2 linked regions of the Phyllobacterium zundukense genome follow. The protein of the gene in region 1 interacts with the protein of each later gene in a pairwise test. Links are inferred from orthologs where the notes say so. Each region holds a gene or a part of one and is shown on either strand. Other genes may lie near its edges.

Region 1 (3,054 bases):
CTGACAATGGCTCGGAAAGGGCAATCTTGTTCATCGATCATACCGAAAGAGAAAAAAGTGCCCGGCAGAAAGCCTGCCGGGCCTGACAGCGGTTCCTCAGGATCAGAAGATCTTGGAGAACTCGTCGATGTTCTTGGCGTCGTAGACGAACGGATCAGCCATGGCTGCTTCGCCATTGTCGCCAATCTTGATCTTGCCCATGCGGCCGGCAGCAATTTCGTTGCCCGGAGCACCATCCGTCTCACCCTTGACCAAGCGATAGGCAATCTGTGTTGCCGAATAGCCGAGGTCGATCGGATTCCAGATGGCGAATTCCTTCGTCGCACCCGACTTGATCGCACCGGCCATTTCGGAAGGAAGACCGAGGCCGGTGACATAGACGTCGCCGATCTTCTTGGCATCGGCAACGGCCTGTGATGCTGCAAGCACGCCAACCGTCGTCGGAGCAACAATGACCTTCACATTCGGCTGCGAGGTCAGAAGGCCCTGAGCTTCGCGATAGCTCTTGTCGGAGAGGTCATCGCCATAGACGGTGGTCACCAGATTGAGGCCGGGGAAATTGGGAAGCTGCTTCTTCATTTCCTCGATCCAGGTGTTCTGATTGGTCGAGGTCGTCGTCGCCGAAAGAATGGCGAAGTCGCCCTTACCGTCCTTCAGATGGTCGGCGGCAAGCTGCAGGCACATCTTGCCGATCAGTTCGTTCGATGACGGATTGAGATGCATGATGCGCCCATCCTTGGCGACAGCGGAATCCCAGGAAATAACCTTGATGCCGCGGGCCATCGCCTTTTTCAGCGCGGGAACAACCGCATCCGGATCATTGGCGGAAATCGCGATCGCATTGACGTTCTGTGCGATCAGGGCATTGATGACCTCGATCTGGCCTTCTGCTGTCGTTGATGTCGGACCGGTATAGATGACTTCCACACCGCCCAGTTCCTTGGCGGCTTCCTGCGCACCCTTGTTGGCCGCTTCAAAGAAGCCATTGCCAAGTGACTTGACGACCAAGCCTATCTTGATCGTGTCGGCGGCCTGAGCCTGCGATGCGAGCACGGCAAGGGCGAATGCCGATCCCAATGCGAGTTTCTTGAAAAGTTTCATTGTCCGTCCTCCCAGAGATTAAACGAATGGTCCGTCGATACCGTTCCGGCCTTATGCGACCGATACGGAATTCCTTGATTGATTGACCTTTGCAACGATGAGTTGAACGCCTGCATCCTCCACCATTTTTCGGTCCGCATCCGAAATACCGTCATCGGTGATAATGGTAGCAACGCGCTGCAGCGGGCAAAGGATGAGACTCGACCGGCGAGCAAACTTGGTCGAGTCGACCAGCAGCACCAGTTCGTCAGCCTGGTTGATCAATTTCTGCTCGCCCTGAATGATCAGCGCATCTGATTCCATGACGCCGAATGGTCCCACGCCCTGCGAACCCATGAACATGCGCTTGCCATAGAAGTTGCGGGTCACGTCATTATCGAACGGCGAGAGAATGATGCTCTGCTCGCGATAGATCGCTCCGCCGGGGACTGTCACCGAACTTTTGGAGTTCTTGACGAGATGTTCGGCAATGGCAAACGAATTGGTCATCACCTGCAAACGCCGCGTGGAAAGAAAATGCACCATCTGGAAAGTGGTGGTGCCGCCATTGATGATGATTGCATCGCCTTCCTCGCACAGCGCAACGGCTTCGCGGGCGATAGCGCGTTTCTTGTCGGCGTTCTCGGATTCGGACACATGAAAATGGCGCCCGGCAAGCGGCGTCAATTGCGGCGGGTGCACCGCTTCAGCACCGCCGCGCACCCGGCGCAGCTTGCCCTTGACGTGGAGCGAGGCAATGTCACGCCGGATCGTTGCCTCCGACGCTTCCGTCAGTTCGGCAATGTCCTGAATGGTGATGACCGGCTTTTCCTGAACAGCGCTCAGAATGATGCGGTGACGCTCACGCTCGTGCATTAACTTTCCTCCTCTTGTGACAATCTATTGCGCAAATCCATGATCAGTGTCAATCAACTTCAATCAAAAAGTTTCATATTGCACTGCACAATGGAAGTTTATGATTGAAGTTGATCGTTTCTGATTGACATGAAAACGTAATCTGCTCCATAGCTAACGCAAATGACGGCGGCTTGGCGACATATGCCGGGCCGGCAATTGACCTATCGGGAGGCGAATATGGCAGACAAGGTCCAACTTCTGGATAATCGTTGGGATGATCAAAAAGCGGCAGGCCTGGATGAGCCGGGCAAGCTGCTTTATCGTTCCAATCTGCTGGGCGCCGACAAGCGCATCACCAATTATGGCGGTGGCAACACATCGGCAAAGGTGACCGAGACTGATCCGCTGACCGGCAAGCCGGTCGAGGTCCTGTGGGTCAAGGGATCGGGCGGCGATGTCGGCACGATCAAGCTCGATGGTTTTGCCACGCTCTACACGGAAAAGCTGAAATCACTGAAGTCCATCTACCAGGGTGTCGAGGACGAGGACCGTATGGTCGGGTTCCTGCCGCACTGCACCTTCAACTTGAACAGTCGCGCCGCCTCCATCGATACGCCTTTGCACGGTTTCGTGCCATTCAAGCACGTCGACCACATGCATCCTGACGCGATCATCGCCATTGCTGCATCGAAAAACTCCCGCGAACTGACGAAGGAGATATTTGGCGATGACATTGGCTGGCTGCCGTGGCGCCGCCCCGGTTTCCAGCTGGGGCTGGATCTCGGCACCTATGTGGCTGCCCATCCGAATTCCAAGGGCGTGGTTCTTGAAAGCCATGGTCTCTTCACTTGGGCCAACGATGCCAAGCACTGTTACGAGCTGACGCTGGAAATCATCAACAAGGCTATTGTCTGGTTCGACCAGAAGACTGCGGGTGAATCTGCCTTCGGTGGGGAGGTCACCAAGAGCCTCGAACCCTCAGCCCGCCGTGCGATTGCTGCAAGGCTGATGCCGGAAATTCGCGGCAAGATCGGTGTTTCCGAGCGAAAGCTTGGGCATTTCGACGACCAGCCCGCCGTTCTCGAGTTCGTCAATTCGAACGATCTGCGCCCGCTG
Region 2 (3,226 bases), on another replicon or contig:
CTCCGGCGAAGAGGACACGCCGCGCGGCAAGAAAAAGAAGATCACTGCCTTCTTCGTCGATAAAGGCCATCCCGGCATGACCATTCGCGAAGGTTATCGCAACGTCTCGCATCGCGGCTATACCAATGCCATCATCGAGTTCGACGATTGCCGTCTGCCGCAGGATGCGATCCTTGGCGAAGTGCACAAGGGTTTCGAAGTCGCCAACACCTGGCTCGGCGCAACACGCCTGCAGGTGGCAGCGACATGCCTTGGCCGCGCCGAGCGGGCGCTTGGCCACGCCATCGAATATGCGGCCCACCGCCAGCAGTTCGGCCAGCAGATCGGCAAATTCCAGGGCGTATCCTTCAAACTGGCGGATATGGCGACGGAATTGAAAGCCGCGGATCTGCTTACCTTCGAGGCGGGCTGGAAATTCGACCAGGGCACGGTGACTGATCAGGACATGGCGATGGCCAAGCTCAAGGCGACCGAGATGCTGGCCTTCGTCGCCGACGAGGCGATCCAGATTCACGGCGGCATGGGGCTGATGGACGATCTGCCGCTCGAGCGCATCTGGCGCGACGCCCGTGTCGAGCGCATCTGGGAAGGCACATCCGAAATCCAGCGGCACATTATTTCCCGCGCCCTGCTCCGCCCGCACGGCGCGTGACGGAGCATTCGATGGCATCGCATAAACTCGATCGTCTGCTACGACCGAAAACCATAGCTGTCTTCGGTGGTCTTCAGGCCACCGAAGTCATCAAGCAATCCCAGAAAATGGGTTTTGCCGGCGAAATCTGGCCGGTGCATCCCAAACATGACGAAATACTGGGCCTGAAGGTTTACCGCTCCGTCGCCGATCTGCCCGGCAGTCCCGATGCGGCCTTTGTCGGCGTCAATCGCTTTCTGACGCTCGGCATTGTTCGGGAACTGCGTGAAGCTGGCGCTGGTGTTGCCGTATGCTACGCCTCCGGCTTTCTGGAGGCCGATGCCGATGACGCGGATGGCGCGCGCCTGCAGGAAGAGCTTGTGGAAGCCGCTGGCGACATGCCTATCATCGGACCGAACTGCTACGGCCTGATCAACTATTGCGATGGCGCCCTCCTCTGGCCCGACCAGCATGGCGGACGTCGCCTTGGCCCAGATGAGCGCGGCGTCGCCATCATCACGCAATCTTCCAACATTGCCATCAACATGACGATGCAGACGCGTGGTTTGCCCATTGCCCATGTGATGACCGCCGGCAATCAGGCGCAAACCGGCCTGCCGGACATGGCCATCGCGCTGCTCGAGGACGAGCGTGTGACCGCATTGGGGCTTCACATCGAGGCCTTTCAATCAGCCGCGAAGTTCGAGGCTTTGGCGAAACGCGCCCGCGAACTCGGCAAGCCTGTCGTTGCCATGAAGGTCGGGCGTTCGGCACAGGCCCGGGCGGCGACCGTTTCGCATACGGCGTCGCTAGCGGGATCGGATGCTGCATCCGACGCGTTCCTGAGACGCCTCGGCATTGCGCGCGTCAACTCAATCGCCTCTTTTCTCGAGACGTTGAAGCTTTTGCATGTGCACGGGCCGCTCGACGGAAACACGCTGTGTTCGATGAGCTGTTCCGGTGGCGAAGCTTCGGTTATGGCCGACAGCGCCGAGGGCCGAGACGTTACCTTCCCAGCCCTGACACCTGAACACCGCGCCCGCGTGAAGTCTACGCTCGGACCGCTGGTCGCCGTCGCCAACCCGCTGGATTACCACACCTTCATCTGGAACAACGAGCCGGCGCTGACCGAGACTTTCACTGCCATGGTGTCGGGCGGCTTCGCGCTCAGCTATCTTGTTCTGGATTTCCCACGCAAGGACCGTTGCTCGGATGTCGATTGGTGGTCAACTGTTCGTGGCTTTGAAAGTGCGTTGAAAACCAACAAGGCCAAAGGGGCCATTGTCGCGTCGATACCGGAGAATATCCCGGAAGAATACATGGCCGGCCTAATGGAAAAAGGCATTGCGCCGCTCTGCGGTATTACCGAAGCTTTCGATGCAGCAGAAGCAGCGGCCGTCATTGGCAAGGCATGGAGGAAGCCATTAGGTTCTGCGGTCGCGGCAGCCGAACAGGCTCCAACCGCCGATGCAAATACACCCGACGAAGCGAAAGCCAAGGCCATTCTCAAAAAGGCTGGTCTGCCCGTTCCCGATGGGCGCCGCTGCACAACTTCCGATGAGGCAGTCGCGATTGCCGAACACCTTGGCTATCCGGTCGCGCTCAAGGCGCTGGGTATTGCACACAAATCCGAGCACAACGCAGTACGCCTCAACCTGAAAGATGCTACCGCCATCAAATCCGCTGCTGATGATCTAGTCGGTCTTGGTTCCGGTTTGTATGTAGAGCGGATGGTAACAGGTGCGATTGCCGAACTCATCGTCGGCATTGTCGACGACCCGCAGTTTGGCCCGGTCATGACACTTGGCACAGGCGGCGTTCTCGTGGAATTGTTGCAGGATACCGCGACGATGCTCCTGCCTTCGAGCCGTGAGGACACCGAGGCCGCGCTGCGCGCGCTGCGTATGTTCCCGCTTCTCGACGGCTACCGTGGCAAGCAGAAGGCCGATCTTGATGCTGCGCTGGACGCGATCATGGGCATCGCCGCATTCGCTGTGGCCAATACCGGCAGGATTGCCGAACTCGATATCAACCCGCTGCTGGTCTGTGGCGTGGGACAAGGCGCTTGGATTGCCGATGCGCTGCTGGTGACAAAGGGAGAGCTGAAATGACTGAGGTTATCAGGACGCGGCGCGAAGGCGGTATTCTCGAAGTCACGCTGGATCGGCCGAAGGCCAATGCCATCGACCTGATGACAAGCCGGCTGATGGGAGAGACATTCAGGAAATTCCGCGACGATCCCGAGTTGCGTGTCGCCATCGTCCAGACCGAAGGCGACAAGTTCTTCTGCGCCGGCTGGGACCTCAAGGCGGCCGCAGGTGGCGACGCGGTCGACGGCGACTACGGCGTCGGCGGCTTTGGCGGCTTGCAGGAACTGCGGGATCTCAACAAGCCGGTAATTGCTGCGGTCAATGGCATGGCGGTCGGCGGCGGATTCGAACTCGCCCTCTCCTGCGATCTCATCTATGCCTCCGATCATTCGAGCTTCGCCCTGCCGGAAATCCGCGCCGGAACCCTCGCCGATGCGGCAACGGTAAAGCTGCCCAAGCGCATCCCTTATCATGTCGCCATGGACTTGCTCCTGACCGGGCGCTG

Evidence for each region.
Region 2: the proteins of BLM14_RS30765 (region 1) and BLM14_RS08135 interact in binary tests that used the Escherichia coli proteins (3 or more experiments, as listed by UniProt). The link is inferred for Phyllobacterium zundukense from one-to-one orthologs.

The regions. Positions count from the first base shown.
Region 1 is NZ_CP017945.1:195,189-198,242, forward strand. What follows is about bases 55-2,784. They hold BLM14_RS30765 (DeoR/GlpR family DNA-binding transcription regulator), read right to left. Parts: upstream 1,957-2,784; coding sequence 1,153-1,956; downstream 55-1,152. Other genes in these bases: rhaS (rhamnose ABC transporter substrate-binding protein), read right to left, coding at 103-1,101; BLM14_RS30770 (bifunctional rhamnulose-1-phosphate aldolase/short-chain dehydrogenase), read left to right, coding at 2,176-2,784. In the rest of the region: BLM14_RS30755 (sugar ABC transporter ATP-binding protein), read right to left, coding at 1-34; more of BLM14_RS30770, read left to right, coding at 2,785-3,054. UniProt on the Escherichia coli protein: Represses ulaG and the ulaABCDEF operon. Two ulaR binding sites have been identified in each promoter.
Region 2 is NZ_CP017940.1:1,638,467-1,641,692, reverse strand. The notes cover bases 301-3,202. They hold BLM14_RS08135 (acetate--CoA ligase family protein), read left to right. Parts: upstream 301-663; coding sequence 664-2,742; downstream 2,743-3,202. Other genes in these bases: BLM14_RS08130 (carnitinyl-CoA dehydratase), read left to right, coding at 2,739-3,202; BLM14_RS08140 (acyl-CoA dehydrogenase family protein), read left to right, coding at 301-652. Outside these bases: more of BLM14_RS08140, read left to right, coding at 1-300; more of BLM14_RS08130, read left to right, coding at 3,203-3,226. UniProt on the Escherichia coli protein: Catalyzes the acetyl-CoA-dependent acetylation of lysine residues of a large number of target proteins. Acetylates RNase R in exponential phase cells and RNase II.